2 regions of the Peribacillus sp. FSL P2-0133 genome follow, and region 2 is predicted to be linked to the other one. Evidence: a T-box and tRNA genes for the amino acid it is inferred to sense, from the RefSeq annotation. Region 2 holds a T-box; the other holds one or more tRNA genes.

Region 1 (7,830 bases), 1.0 Mb from region 2:
AGATTACAAACTTTTAAAAAGTTTTAAAAAGTTGTTGACTTGCAGTAATGAAAATGTTATTATAAATAAGCTGTTCCGAAAGATATTGCTCTTTGAAAACTGAACAAAACAAAGCGCCAACGTTAAATTTTAAGTGAGCACACACTATCAAAAAAGCAAATGAGCAAGTCAAACATTTCTTCGGAGAGTTTGATCCTGGCTCAGGACGAACGCTGGCGGCGTGCCTAATACATGCAAGTCGAGCGAATCGATGGGAGCTTGCTCCCTGAGATTAGCGGCGGACGGGTGAGTAACACGTGGGCAACCTGCCTATAAGACTGGGATAACTTCGGGAAACCGGAGCTAATACCGGATACGTTCTTTTCTCGCATGAGAGAAGATGGAAAGACGGTTTACGCTGTCACTTATAGATGGGCCCGCGGCGCATTAGCTAGTTGGTGAGGTAATGGCTCACCAAGGCGACGATGCGTAGCCGACCTGAGAGGGTGATCGGCCACACTGGGACTGAGACACGGCCCAGACTCCTACGGGAGGCAGCAGTAGGGAATCTTCCGCAATGGACGAAAGTCTGACGGAGCAACGCCGCGTGAACGAAGAAGGCCTTCGGGTCGTAAAGTTCTGTTGTTAGGGAAGAACAAGTACCAGAGTAACTGCTGGTACCTTGACGGTACCTAACCAGAAAGCCACGGCTAACTACGTGCCAGCAGCCGCGGTAATACGTAGGTGGCAAGCGTTGTCCGGAATTATTGGGCGTAAAGCGCGCGCAGGTGGTTCCTTAAGTCTGATGTGAAAGCCCACGGCTCAACCGTGGAGGGTCATTGGAAACTGGGGAACTTGAGTGCAGAAGAGGAAAGTGGAATTCCAAGTGTAGCGGTGAAATGCGTAGAGATTTGGAGGAACACCAGTGGCGAAGGCGACTTTCTGGTCTGTAACTGACACTGAGGCGCGAAAGCGTGGGGAGCAAACAGGATTAGATACCCTGGTAGTCCACGCCGTAAACGATGAGTGCTAAGTGTTAGAGGGTTTCCGCCCTTTAGTGCTGCAGCTAACGCATTAAGCACTCCGCCTGGGGAGTACGGCCGCAAGGCTGAAACTCAAAGGAATTGACGGGGGCCCGCACAAGCGGTGGAGCATGTGGTTTAATTCGAAGCAACGCGAAGAACCTTACCAGGTCTTGACATCCTCTGACAACCCTAGAGATAGGGCTTTCCCCTTCGGGGGACAGAGTGACAGGTGGTGCATGGTTGTCGTCAGCTCGTGTCGTGAGATGTTGGGTTAAGTCCCGCAACGAGCGCAACCCTTGATCTTAGTTGCCAGCATTCAGTTGGGCACTCTAAGGTGACTGCCGGTGACAAACCGGAGGAAGGTGGGGATGACGTCAAATCATCATGCCCCTTATGACCTGGGCTACACACGTGCTACAATGGATGGTACAAAGGGCTGCAAACCTGCGAAGGTAAGCGAATCCCATAAAGCCATTCTCAGTTCGGATTGCAGGCTGCAACTCGCCTGCATGAAGCCGGAATCGCTAGTAATCGCGGATCAGCATGCCGCGGTGAATACGTTCCCGGGCCTTGTACACACCGCCCGTCACACCACGAGAGTTTGTAACACCCGAAGTCGGTGAGGTAACCTTTATGGAGCCAGCCGCCTAAGGTGGGACAGATGATTGGGGTGAAGTCGTAACAAGGTAGCCGTATCGGAAGGTGCGGCTGGATCACCTCCTTTCTAAGGATAATTACGAGAGCGCTTTTGTTTTGTTCAGTTTTGAATGAGTAATTCATTCAAATAGGAAAGAGAAGCATCACGATGTGATGGATTCTTTCTGCTTTGTTCCTTGAAAACTAGATAATAGATAGAAGGCAATTAATTTTTTTCAAAGCATCTGTAAGACTTTTTTAACGGTTAAGTTAGAAAGGGCGCACGGTGGATGCCTTGGCACTAGGAGCCGATGAAGGACGGGACTAACACCGATATGCTTCGGGGAGCTGTAAGTAAGCTTTGATCCGGAGATTTCCGAATGGGGAAACCCACTGTTCGTAATGGAACAGTATCTTTACCTGAATACATAGGGTACTGAAGGCAGACCCGGGGAACTGAAACATCTAAGTACCCGGAGGAAGAGAAAGCAAACGCGATTTCCTGAGTAGCGGCGAGCGAAACGGAATTAGCCCAAACCAAGAGGCTTGCCTCTTGGGGTTGTAGGACACTCAACATGGAGTTACAAAGGAACGGGGTAAATGAAGTGATCTGGAAAGGTCCGTCGAAGAAGGTAAAAACCCTGTAGTTGAAACTTCGTTCCCTCCTGAGTGGATCCTGAGTACGGCGGGACACGAGAAATCCCGTCGGAAGCAGGGAGGACCATCTCCCAAGGCTAAATACTCCCTAGTGACCGATAGTGAACCAGTACCGTGAGGGAAAGGTGAAAAGCACCCCGGAAGGGGAGTGAAATAGATCCTGAAACCGTGTGCCTACAAGTAGTCAAAGCCCGTTAATGGGTAATGGCGTGCCTTTTGTAGAATGAACCGGCGAGTTACGATTTCATGCGAGGTTAAGTTGATGAGACGGAGCCGCAGCGAAAGCGAGTCTGAATAGGGCGAATGAGTATGAGGTCGTAGACCCGAAACCAGGTGATCTACCCATGTCCAGGGTGAAGTTCAGGTAACACTGAATGGAGGCCCGAACCCACGCACGTTGAAAAGTGCGGGGATGAGGTGTGGGTAGCGGAGAAATTCCAATCGAACCTGGAGATAGCTGGTTCTCTCCGAAATAGCTTTAGGGCTAGCCTCAAGATGAGAGTATTGGAGGTAGAGCACTGATTGGACTAGGGGCCCCCAACGGGTTACCGAATTCAGTCAAACTCCGAATGCCAAATACTTATTCTTGGGAGTCAGACTGCGAGTGATAAGATCCGTAGTCGAAAGGGAAACAGCCCAGACCACCAGCTAAGGTCCCAAAGTATACGTTAAGTGGAAAAGGATGTGGAGTTGCTTAGACAACCAGGATGTTGGCTTAGAAGCAGCCACCATTTAAAGAGTGCGTAATAGCTCACTGGTCGAGTGACTCCGCGCCGAAAATGTACCGGGGCTAAACGTATCACCGAAGCTGTGGATTGACACCATTAGGTGTCGATGGTAGGAGAGCGTTCTAAGGGCGTTGAAGTCAGACCGGAAGGACTGGTGGAGCGCTTAGAAGTGAGAATGCCGGTATGAGTAGCGAAAGAAGGGTGAGAATCCCTTCCACCGAATGCCTAAGGTTTCCTGAGGAAGGCTCGTCCGCTCAGGGTTAGTCGGGACCTAAGCCGAGGCCGAAAGGCGTAGGCGATGGACAACAGGTTGATATTCCTGTACCACCTATACATCGTTTGAACGATGGGGGGACGCAGAAGGATAGGGTAAGCGCGCTGTTGGATATGCGCGTCCAAGCAGTTAGGCCGGAAACGAGGCAAATCCCGTTTCCATTAAGGCGGAGCTGTGATGGCGAGGGAAATATAGTACCGAAGTTCCTGATTCCACGCTGCCAAGAAAAGCCTCTAGTGAGATGTAAGGTGCCCGTACCGCAAACCGACACAGGTAGGCGAGGAGAGAATCCTAAGGTGTGCGAGAGAACTCTCGTTAAGGAACTCGGCAAAATGACCCCGTAACTTCGGGAGAAGGGGTGCTTTTTAGGGTGAATAGCCCAGAAAAGCCGCAGTGAATAGGCCCAGGCGACTGTTTAGCAAAAACACAGGTCTCTGCGAAGCCGCAAGGCGAAGTATAGGGGCTGACACCTGCCCGGTGCTGGAAGGTTAAGGGGAGAGGTTAGCGCAAGCGAAGCTTTGAACCGAAGCCCCAGTAAACGGCGGCCGTAACTATAACGGTCCTAAGGTAGCGAAATTCCTTGTCGGGTAAGTTCCGACCCGCACGAAAGGTGTAACGATCTGGGCACTGTCTCAACGAGAGACTCGGTGAAATTATAGTACCTGTGAAGATGCAGGTTACCCGCGACAGGACGGAAAGACCCCGTGGAGCTTTACTGCAGCCTGATATTGAATTTTGGTACAGCTTGTACAGGATAGGTAGGAGCCTGAGAAGCCGGAGCGCTAGCTTCGGTGGAGGCGTTGGTGGGATACTACCCTGGCTGTATTGAAATTCTAACCCGCGCCCCTTATCGGGGTGGGAGACAGTGTCAGGTGGGCAGTTTGACTGGGGCGGTCGCCTCCTAAAGAGTAACGGAGGCGCCCAAAGGTTCCCTCAGAATGGTTGGAAATCATTCGTAGAGTGTAAAGGCACAAGGGAGCTTGACTGCGAGACCTACAAGTCGAGCAGGGACGAAAGTCGGGCTTAGTGATCCGGTGGTTCCGCATGGAAGGGCCATCGCTCAACGGATAAAAGCTACCCCGGGGATAACAGGCTTATCTCCCCCAAGAGTCCACATCGACGGGGAGGTTTGGCACCTCGATGTCGGCTCATCGCATCCTGGGGCTGTAGTCGGTCCCAAGGGTTGGGCTGTTCGCCCATTAAAGCGGTACGCGAGCTGGGTTCAGAACGTCGTGAGACAGTTCGGTCCCTATCCGTCGCGGGCGCAGGAAATTTGAGAGGAGCTGTCCTTAGTACGAGAGGACCGGGATGGACGCACCGCTGGTGTACCAGTTGTCTTGCCAAAGGCATAGCTGGGTAGCTACGTGCGGACGGGATAAGTGCTGAAAGCATCTAAGCATGAAGCCCCCCTCAAGATGAGATTTCCCATGGCGCAAGCTAGTAAGATCCCTGAAAGATGATCAGGTTGATAGGTCAGAGGTGGAAGCGTGGCGACATGTGGAGCTGACTGATACTAATAGATCGAGGACTTAACCAACGCTTTTTAAAAAATGAAATACCTTCTTATTATCTAGTTTTGAAGGAACAACGTTCCTTTTATGTTTGGTGGCGATAGCGAAGAGGTCACACCCGTTCCCATTCCGAACACGGCAGTTAAGCTCTTCAGCGCCGATGGTAGTTGGGGGTTTCCCCCTGTGAGAGTAGGACGCCGCCAAGCAGTTATATATGGAGGATTAGCTCAGCTGGGAGAGCATCTGCCTTACAAGCAGAGGGTCGGCGGTTCGATCCCGTCATCCTCCACCATTTTTACACTTGCCGGTGTAGCTCAACTGGTAGAGCAACTGACTTGTAATCAGTAGGTTGGGGGTTCAAGTCCTCTTGCCGGCACCATTTTCATACAAGCTTGATATAGCATATATAAATAGTATATATGAGCCATTAGCTCAGTTGGTAGAGCATCTGACTTTTAATCAGAGGGTCGAAGGTTCGAATCCTTCATGGCTCACCATTTTATTATGCGGGTGTGGCGGAATTGGCAGACGCACCAGACTTAGGATCTGGCGCCGCAAGGCGTGGGGGTTCAAGTCCCTTCACCCGCATGTTCGCGGAAGTAGTTCAGTGGTAGAATACAACCTTGCCAAGGTTGGGGTCGCGGGTTCGAATCCCGTCTTCCGCTCCACTATTTATTTATGCCGGGGTGGCGGAACTGGCAGACGCACAGGACTTAAAATCCTGCGGTAGGTGACTACCGTACCGGTTCGATTCCGGTCCTCGGCACCATCTTTCATCTTAATATGCGCCCGTAGCTCAATTGGATAGAGCATCTGACTACGAATCAGAAGGTTGTAGGTTCGACTCCCGCCGGGCGCACCATATTTTTTCGGGAAGTAGCTCAGCTTGGTAGAGCACTTGGTTTGGGACCAAGGGGTCGCAGGTTCGAATCCTGTCTTCCCGACCATGATTTTTTTGGGGCCTTAGCTCAGCTGGGAGAGCGCCTGCCTTGCACGCAGGAGGTCAGCGGTTCGATCCCGCTAGGCTCCACCAAAAAAACTTGACAAGCCCATTTGGCTTTGATATGATAAGAAAGTTGATTCTTTAAGAAGAGTCAAATTGCTCTTTGAAAACTGAACAAAACAAAGCGCCAACGTTAAATTTTAAGTGAGCACACACTATCAAAAAAGCAAATGAGCAAGTCAAACATTTCTTCGGAGAGTTTGATCCTGGCTCAGGACGAACGCTGGCGGCGTGCCTAATACATGCAAGTCGAGCGAATCGATGGGAGCTTGCTCCCTGAGATTAGCGGCGGACGGGTGAGTAACACGTGGGCAACCTGCCTATAAGACTGGGATAACTTCGGGAAACCGGAGCTAATACCGGATACGTTCTTTTCTCGCATGAGAGAAGATGGAAAGACGGTTTACGCTGTCACTTATAGATGGGCCCGCGGCGCATTAGCTAGTTGGTGAGGTAATGGCTCACCAAGGCGACGATGCGTAGCCGACCTGAGAGGGTGATCGGCCACACTGGGACTGAGACACGGCCCAGACTCCTACGGGAGGCAGCAGTAGGGAATCTTCCGCAATGGACGAAAGTCTGACGGAGCAACGCCGCGTGAACGAAGAAGGCCTTCGGGTCGTAAAGTTCTGTTGTTAGGGAAGAACAAGTACCAGAGTAACTGCTGGTACCTTGACGGTACCTAACCAGAAAGCCACGGCTAACTACGTGCCAGCAGCCGCGGTAATACGTAGGTGGCAAGCGTTGTCCGGAATTATTGGGCGTAAAGCGCGCGCAGGTGGTTCCTTAAGTCTGATGTGAAAGCCCACGGCTCAACCGTGGAGGGTCATTGGAAACTGGGGAACTTGAGTGCAGAAGAGGAAAGTGGAATTCCAAGTGTAGCGGTGAAATGCGTAGAGATTTGGAGGAACACCAGTGGCGAAGGCGACTTTCTGGTCTGTAACTGACACTGAGGCGCGAAAGCGTGGGGAGCAAACAGGATTAGATACCCTGGTAGTCCACGCCGTAAACGATGAGTGCTAAGTGTTAGAGGGTTTCCGCCCTTTAGTGCTGCAGCTAACGCATTAAGCACTCCGCCTGGGGAGTACGGCCGCAAGGCTGAAACTCAAAGGAATTGACGGGGGCCCGCACAAGCGGTGGAGCATGTGGTTTAATTCGAAGCAACGCGAAGAACCTTACCAGGTCTTGACATCCTCTGACAACCCTAGAGATAGGGCTTTCCCCTTCGGGGGACAGAGTGACAGGTGGTGCATGGTTGTCGTCAGCTCGTGTCGTGAGATGTTGGGTTAAGTCCCGCAACGAGCGCAACCCTTGATCTTAGTTGCCAGCATTCAGTTGGGCACTCTAAGGTGACTGCCGGTGACAAACCGGAGGAAGGTGGGGATGACGTCAAATCATCATGCCCCTTATGACCTGGGCTACACACGTGCTACAATGGATGGTACAAAGGGCTGCAAACCTGCGAAGGTAAGCGAATCCCATAAAGCCATTCTCAGTTCGGATTGCAGGCTGCAACTCGCCTGCATGAAGCCGGAATCGCTAGTAATCGCGGATCAGCATGCCGCGGTGAATACGTTCCCGGGCCTTGTACACACCGCCCGTCACACCACGAGAGTTTGTAACACCCGAAGTCGGTGAGGTAACCTTTATGGAGCCAGCCGCCTAAGGTGGGACAGATGATTGGGGTGAAGTCGTAACAAGGTAGCCGTATCGGAAGGTGCGGCTGGATCACCTCCTTTCTAAGGATAATTACGAGAGCGCTTTTGTTTTGTTCAGTTTTGAATGAGTAATTCATTCAAATAGGAAAGAGAAGCATCACGATGTGATGGATTCTTTCTGCTTTGTTCCTTGAAAACTAGATAATAGATAGAAGGCAATTAATTTTTTTCAAAGCATCTGTAAGACTTTTTTAACGGTTAAGTTAGAAAGGGCGCACGGTGGATGCCTTGGCACTAGGAGCCGATGAAGGACGGGACTAACACCGATATGCTTCGGGGAGCTGTAAGTAAGCTTTGAT
Region 2 (7,830 bases):
ATTTCTTGAGGGGAAATTAAATGAATAAAATAGCACTTCTTCAACTGTCTCTAGCCATGACGATCTTTGGTTCTGTCGGTTTCTTTTCAGAACTATCAGGACTTCCGGCATTGGAACTGGTTTTTGTTCGCTGCATCTGTGCTGCCATTTTCTTATGTGCAGCATGGATGATTACTGGACATTTCAAGAACGAAATATGGAATTCCAGAGAGGTAATGCTCATCATTTTTTGCGCAGTGACCAACTTGTTAAACTGGATATTCCTTTTTAAATCTTTCGAACTGATATCCGTGACAATAGCCATTTCGCTCTATCATCTAGCCCCGATCATTGTACTCATTATCGGGAGCTTCATCTTTAGGGAGAAAATGAGTTTATTTTCCATCCTGGCCATTTCACTTTGCTTCATTGGCACATTATTCATTATGGGAACAGATGGATTTCGATCATCAACCCCTGAATGGGAAGGGATCATTTATGGGATCATTGCTGCATTTTTCTATGCGGCAACGATGCTTTTAGGAAAGAGCATTTCAAAGACAAGTGTATACGCGACAACTTTTCTGCAAATGTTCATTGGATTTCTATTACTGATTCCTTTTGTTGATTTTTCAGTCTACACAACGCTAAAATCTTCCGAATGGTTTTATACTGTACTTACCGGCATCATCCATACAGGCGTCGTGTATCTTCTGTTTTTTAATAGTATCCGCCATTTGCCTACAAATGTAGTATCTTTCATGATTTTTGTCGATCCGGCAGTGGCCATCCTTTTGGATATTCTGCTTTCAGGATTTCAGCCGGACAGGATTCAAATCTTGGGTATTTCTTTGATATTTATTGGGGTGCTCTATTCACTTAAGACGACAAGACCGACTGAAAAGGATGTCATGCAAAAAAGGCCGCACACAATGTGAGGCCTTTTTTCTTTATGGTTTTTCTATCAATCTATTGATTAAAATGATATACATCCCAAATGTCGGGGGTTTCTGATCCAAGGTACCAAGCAGATACACCGCCTAGATGATTTTGTTTTACCAGGTCAATACGGAGCTTCATCGATTTTTTATCTTCTATCCATATTTGATGCTTTTCCCCTTTGGAAGTATACTCCACGTAATTTTGTTGAGTCTTTTTATCCCATACCTTCTTAAGTTTATGAGATGAAATGATTTTGTTGACCTCTGCCATGGTACGGTCATGGCTTTTCACTTTTTTGGTCGATAAATCGGTTACCCATTCTCTCGTATAAAATGGTACAGCCAATATGATCTTATGGGCGGGTACTTCTTTCATTAAAAGCTTAGTTCCTTCTTTGATCCAAGGTAACGAGGAAACGGACCCGGCTACTGGGCTCCCTCCCCAATGCTCGTCATAACCCATTATGATGATGTAGTCTGCTATTTTGCCAAGTGCTTTCCTATCCAGACTTTTTGACCAAAAAGGGTCTTCATTTTCTCGGGTGACATCCACGGATACTTTAATTCCATGCGGTTTTAGTGCCTTTTTCAGTTCGCCTATGAAAAGAACAAAGTCCTTCTTGTTTTTTGGATCGATGTTTTCAAAGTCTACATTTATTCCATCACTTTTAGTTTTAACAAGTGAATCACATAAAGTTGAAACTAATTTCTGGCGTTTTTTTGTATTGCCTAGTACAGAACCAGTTAAAACAGGGTCAAATTGATTTCCGATAAGCTGCCAAACTTGTTTTCCTTGTTTATGGGCGTTTTGGACGAATTTTGCATCCGCAGAAACGGAAACGAAATTACCGGAATCCTTCAGCGTATAGGAACGGGGAGATACTACATTTAAATTAGGTTGTTTAATTTGTTGGGTGTAGTTTTCTTTCGATCCATTATGCGTCCAGCTCATGACGATAGGTTTTTGCGCCTTTTTTTGAAGCTGGGATGTCTTTATCCATCCCTTTTTACCATCAAGCAATTGAACTTGGTAGTAATAATCAGGAATCTTCAATTTTTGGCCAACTTTAAGGGTAACCGTATGTAAGTTGTTTAATTTCGTCAAATCACTTGTGGTTACCTTATATTTAGTAGAAATCTTCCACAATGTATCTCCTGATACAACCTTATGGATCTTATATTTCTGGGGAATCTTCAGGTTTTGGCCAACATTTATTTCGGTCGAAGTTAATTTATTTTCTTTTTGTAACTCACTTACTGAAACACCATATTGATTTGCTACTTTCCATAATGTGTTTCCAGCCTTTACTTTATGGATAATAGGCCCCGCGGAATCCCCAACGGAAGAAGAAATGACGGGAAACTCCTCGCCCTTTTTTAAGGGCTTTAATTGAGTGGAACCTAATTTAGGAGAACTAAAAACTTTTGTATTGTCCACTTTAACAGAACCTATGTAAAGGGTTTTGTTTGATGAATTACCGTTAGTTGGAAATAGACATGCACAAAGAAGGCTTAATATAATAAAACATCCAAAGAATTTTTTCACAATTATTTTATTCCCCTTTGTAAAATTTAACTTTACCAGTTTACTATGGAGAATCGCTATAAAATAGAGGTACATTGTGGAAAGGCCCTATATAGAAGAAAATAGGGAATCTAATTACGATTCTTCTGTTGTAGTTCCACTCTAGGGCAGGTCGAATTATTTTTGTTTACTGCTGGGAATGTAAGCCTGATATTGACAGTCCCGTTCTTAAAGTAAGGCTACCTGTTATTTCAAGATAACGAAATCCTTTACATATGAACAGGTTAATCAGTTTTTCCTGGTTGGCCTTTTTTACGCTTGCCGTTGAAAATGACTTGTACATGACATTTGTCATCTTCTAGTCATGACACCTGGTACTAATAATTTCAGGTTGATTTCTTTATAATATGAAATAACGACAAATAAAAGGAAGTGCAATTAAATAATGACCTTGCAAAATACAAAAAACTTGAAAAAACAAATTGCTCCTTTTGAACAATCAACGACAAAGCAAAGTATATGGCAGATCGTCAATACCTTGGGGCCGTTCATTATTTTATGGTACCTAGCATATATAAGTCTTTCCGTTTCTTATTGGTTAGCTTTAATTCCAGCTGTGTTTGCTGCTGGCTTCTTGACAAGGATATTCATCATTTTTCATGATTGTACGCATCATTCATTTTTCAAAAACCGCCGTGCGAATAGAATAGTCGGTACGATCATGGGTGTTTTGACTTTATTCCCGTTTGATCAATGGGGACATGAGCATTCTGTGCATCACGCGACAAGCGGTAATTTGGATAAGCGGGGTACAGGGGATATTTGGACCCTTACGGTGGATGAGTATTTGGCTGCACCGCTTAAACTTCGTTTTGCCTATCGTTTTTATCGCAATCCATTGGTTATGTTTGGTTTGGGACCAATTTATGTTTTCCTTCTTAAAAACAGATTTAACCGTAAAGGTGCTAGAAAGAAGGAAAAAATGAATACGTATTTGACGAATGTAATAATCGTCGCTTTAGTGGCATTGCTTTGCCTGGCAGTAGGCTGGCAGTCATTCCTTCTGGTACAAGGTTCCATCTTCATGATTTCTGGTTCAGTGGGCATTTGGCTGTTTTACGTCCAGCATACATTCGAGGACTCTTATTTTGAAGAGAATGAGGAGTGGGAATATGTATTGGCGGCAGTGGAAGGAAGTTCTTTTTATAAGCTTCCAAAACTGATGCAGTTCCTTACTGGTAATATCGGTTACCATCATGTTCACCATTTAAGTCCAAGGGTACCTAACTATAAATTGGAAATGGCGCACAATAATACGCAGCCTTTAGAGAACGTTCCAACGATTACTCTTGCGACAAGCTTGCGCTCACTCCGATTCCGTTTATGGGATGAGGATTCCAAGAATTTTGTTAGCTTCAAAGACATTAAATATTTAACGAAAAAAAGTGTTCCCGTTCAAGTGAAATCTGAACTGTAACGTTCATGTATCATTCCAGACTCCCTTAATAATCCTTGGATTTGGGGGAGTCTTTGCTTCATATAAGGAACTCGATAAAGGAGAGAACTTTAAATGATTCGAATTGTCATTGCAGAGAATCAGCAAATGCTGTTAGAGGCAATAAGTTCTCTACTCAATCTTGAAGAAGATATAGAAATTGTCGGGCAAGCCAGTAATGGAGAAGAAGCGATGGCCCTTGTACACCAATTACAGCCTGATGTGTGTATCATGGATATGGAGATGCCTGTAATGAGCGGATTTGAGGCAGCAGAAGCATTAAAGTCATTTGAATGCAAAGTGGTCATTTTAACGACATTTCGAAGGACTGGTTATTTTCAACTCGCATTAAAAGCTAATGTAAGTGGTTATTTATTGAAGGATAGCCCGGGTGAAGAGTTAGCCTGCTCGATTCGCGGCATAATGGACGGCAAGCGAATATACTCCCCAGAACTTATAGATGAGTCTCCCAGCAATAATGGCCGGGAAATGGGAGTTTTAGGGCTGTTAGCCGATGGTCAATCCAAAATGGAACCGTCTAATAAGCAAAGCAACACAATAGGGACCGTAAGGAAATATTTTTCGACCATCAAGGACAAAATGAAGTTACCGGCTGGTTAGGATTTGTTTCCTAAATCCTGTTGACACGTTTTTTTAAATTGTGTACGATGGATTAAATTATAATATTGAAAATTCTGTGATGAAGAGAGTAGTTCATTTCGAAATGGAAAGCGAGTTAGGGATGGTGGGAGCCTAATGCAGGACGGATGAATGAAGCGCACTTTGGAGAAATTTCTTGAAACGTTTAGTAGGGAACATCGGGGAGTCACCTCGTTAACAATGGAAAGTGGTCACAATTGTGGCAACTAGAGTGGTACCACGGGAATTCATGCTCTCGTCTCTTATTTAGAGGCGAGGGCTTTTTTGTTTAGGAGGGAAAATGTCGATGAATAAACCAATTGCAGAATTGATTTCAACTGCTTTGAACAATGAAATGCCAGCAAGTGAAATAGAAAAATTAATGGAAAAGCCTAAATTGATGGAGTTAGGTGATGTCGCCTTTCCGTGTTTTACTCTTGCAAAAAAATTCAAAAAATCGCCTCAAGTGATTGCATCTGAAATAGCCCAACAATTAAACAGTGAGTTGATCCAAGAAGTGAACGTTGTGGGTGGTTATCTGAATATTTTCGTCAATCAACAGATGGTGACGGAAAACGTTCTGCAAACGATATTAAGGGAAAAGGATCAGTATGGTTCACTGCAGCCTGTACAGGAAAATGTCGTGATTGATTACTCATCCCCGAATATTGCCAAGCCTTTTTCCATGGGGCACTTACGCTCAACGGTCATAGGGAATGCACTGGCTAACATTGCCGAAAAAAATGGCTACAATGCCGTGCGTATTAATCATTTAGGAGATTGGGGCACGCAATTCGGCAAGTTGATCGTCGCGTATAAGCTGTGGGGCGACAAAGAGGCAATTGAAGCTTCGCCGATTCAGGAATTATTGAAAATCTATGTGAAGTTCCATGAAATAGCTGAAACGGATGAATCGTTGAATGAACAAGCACGCGCAAGCTTCAAGTCGCTTGAAGATGGGGATGAGGAAGCACTGGCATTATGGAAATGGTTCAGGGATGCGTCCTTAAAAGAATTTGAGACGATTTATGATTTATTGGGCATCCGTTTTGATTCCTATGCCGGAGAAGCGTTTTACAATGACAAAATGGATGCTGTTGTCGGGGAACTAAAAGAAAAGGGCTTGCTTACCCTATCCGAAGGTGCCTATGTCGTGCAATTGGAAGATATGCCGCCTTGTTTGATTACGAAAACCGATGGGGCGACACTTTATGCGACGCGTGATTTGGCTGCAGCCATGTATCGTAAAAAACAGTACGGGGCGAAGAAAACATTTTATGTTGTCGGGAACGAACAATCCCTGCACTTTAAGCAACTTTTTAACGTCGTTGAAAAAATGGGATATGATTGGTCAAAAGATTTGCAGCACGTAGCATTTGGCATGATGTTAAAAGACGGCAAGAAAATGTCGACACGTAAAGGGAAAGTCGTGCTGCTTGCGGATGTATTGGCAGAGGCAATCGAAACTGCGAAGCGCAATATTGAAGAAAAAAATCAAGCGCTTGAACAGAAAGAACTGGTTGCAAGACAGGTTGGTGTCGGAGCGGTAATCTTTAATGATTTAAAAAATAACCGCATGAACGATATTGATTTTTCATTAGAGCAAATGATGAATTTTGAGGGAGAAACGGGTCCATATGTACAGTACACATTTGCGCGTATTTCCTCATTGCTTGAAAAAGGTGAATTTAAAGAGCAGGCCATCACTTTTGAAGCTTTAGGAGAATATGCGTGGCCGGTCATCCAGATGTTGGAGCAATACCCGATCATTGTCCAAAAATCATTTGAACAAGCCGATCCATCACAAATCGCGAAATTCAGCTTGCATTTATCGCGTGCATTCAATAAGTATTATGCACATACGAAAATCTTGGTTGAAGATGAATGGAAACAAATGAAGCTCTCATTCGCTTTTTCCGTAGCGATTGTATTAAAGGATGCGCTAAGTTTATTGGGAATTTCAGCGCCGAATAAAATGTAAGTTAAAGAGTCCTTGCATTAGCGAAGAAAACTGAATAAAAAAAGAATCCATTTTGATCAATTCTCCTTCAAAATGGATTCTTTCAAAATAAAATGGAAGCAAAAAACGCCTACTCGATGACATCGAACCATAACGGGGATTTATTATCAGGTTCACCATTGTAATTGATCATTATTTCCTCGCCAGCCTTTATATCTTTATGTGCATAAAAGTCTATCGTTAAATCTTCTAAATTATTATCGAATGTCGCATTTGGAGTGTATGAATGATTGAATAGTGAACCATTTCCTAAGGCAATGACAGTTTCATCGTCATCTCCCCAATAGAAACAGTGAGGAAAGAGTGCGGTTTTCTTTAGATATTTCCATTCATGTTTGGGTGAAATGATGACAGGTGATACCTCAATAAGTTCATCTTTTTTAATATCCCTTGTAGCATATACTCCCCTGCCATACTTCCCCGTATTTTTAATGCAGATTGGTGACACGGAAGCAACTCCCCCTTTTCGGTCCTGTTTGGCTATCAGTTGTGTCGTGGCATTTTTTTCATCTAGGCCACCAAGGTGCTTATTTAAGTAATCACTGCGTTTGCGGATGAATTCGAAGATGAATTCCGGTTCTTTGTCGAATAGATCAATCTTTCTCTTTTTATATGGATCAAGAAGGATGTGGGGGCGTATGCCCTGGTGCAGTGGTAATACTTTATTTTCCATATGCTTCACAGTAAATGTGGTTTCCAATGTTTCAACCAAGAGGTCTTTGTAGAACTTACTGTATTCCGGAACCTGCAAGAGCAGAGGAATAAGGTGGTTTGTCTTTTTCCCTCCGATAGGGACATATGTGTGCTCCATGATCCCCCCACTGACTTTGCGTCCCCAAGTGGCATCGTAATCCCAAGGAATGATTTCAAATAACTTCGTTTTACTATTGCGATATAGTGCATAGTTATGAGTGAAACCGTCGTTATTCATGGTGCAAACGGCTCCAACCAGCCAGCGTAAGTATTTATGGATATCAAGATGCTGCGAGACTACTTCAGGAAACTTTGCAAGTGGGGTGGTGTTGATTTTTTTGATGAATTCGATTAGATATTCATCATCGGCGGGTTTGCCAAACGCTTGTTTATAGCCTGACGTAAGGGAGTCTTTCGCTTTCCCGTCCCTTTCCAATGAAAAGTTGGCATTATTGTTGACAGCATAATAAATCGGGCCGGCAGGAAGTCCTCTTTTTTCTAAAAAAACCCCATCGACGGAATCCAATTGTAAATACAC

Evidence for each region. The T-box of region 2 lies ahead of argS (arginine--tRNA ligase). A T-box ahead of a tRNA ligase gene usually reads a tRNA of that ligase, here a tRNA-Arg.
Region 1: it has a tRNA-Arg gene. The T-box ahead of argS (arginine--tRNA ligase) is inferred to sense a tRNA for this amino acid. The anticodon was not compared.

The regions. Positions count from the first base shown of each region.
Region 1 is NZ_CP150254.1:90,857-98,686, forward strand. It holds rRNA gene MKY17_RS00480 (16S ribosomal RNA) at 178-1,728, shown strand; rRNA gene MKY17_RS00485 (23S ribosomal RNA) at 1,904-4,836, shown strand; rRNA gene rrf (5S ribosomal RNA) at 4,901-5,016, shown strand; tRNA gene MKY17_RS00495 (tRNA-Val) at 5,027-5,102, shown strand; tRNA gene MKY17_RS00500 (tRNA-Thr) at 5,114-5,189, shown strand; tRNA gene MKY17_RS00505 (tRNA-Lys) at 5,232-5,307, shown strand; tRNA gene MKY17_RS00510 (tRNA-Leu) at 5,317-5,398, shown strand; tRNA gene MKY17_RS00515 (tRNA-Gly) at 5,404-5,478, shown strand; tRNA gene MKY17_RS00520 (tRNA-Leu) at 5,491-5,579, shown strand; tRNA gene MKY17_RS00525 (tRNA-Arg) at 5,596-5,672, shown strand; tRNA gene MKY17_RS00530 (tRNA-Pro) at 5,681-5,757, shown strand; tRNA gene MKY17_RS00535 (tRNA-Ala) at 5,768-5,843, shown strand; rRNA gene MKY17_RS00540 (16S ribosomal RNA) at 6,002-7,552, shown strand; rRNA gene MKY17_RS00545 (23S ribosomal RNA) at 7,728-7,830, shown strand, end outside.
Region 2 is NZ_CP150254.1:4,884,933-4,892,762, reverse strand. It holds gene MKY17_RS23475 (DMT family transporter) at 21-917, shown strand; gene MKY17_RS23470 (LysM peptidoglycan-binding domain-containing protein) at 949-2,358, opposite strand; gene MKY17_RS23465 (fatty acid desaturase) at 2,891-3,922, shown strand; gene MKY17_RS23460 (response regulator transcription factor) at 4,016-4,561, shown strand; T-box leader at 4,629-4,846, shown strand; gene argS (arginine--tRNA ligase) at 4,887-6,560, shown strand; gene MKY17_RS23450 (SET domain-containing protein) at 6,670-7,047, opposite strand; partial or broken gene MKY17_RS23445 (CotH kinase family protein) at 7,111-7,830, opposite strand, start outside.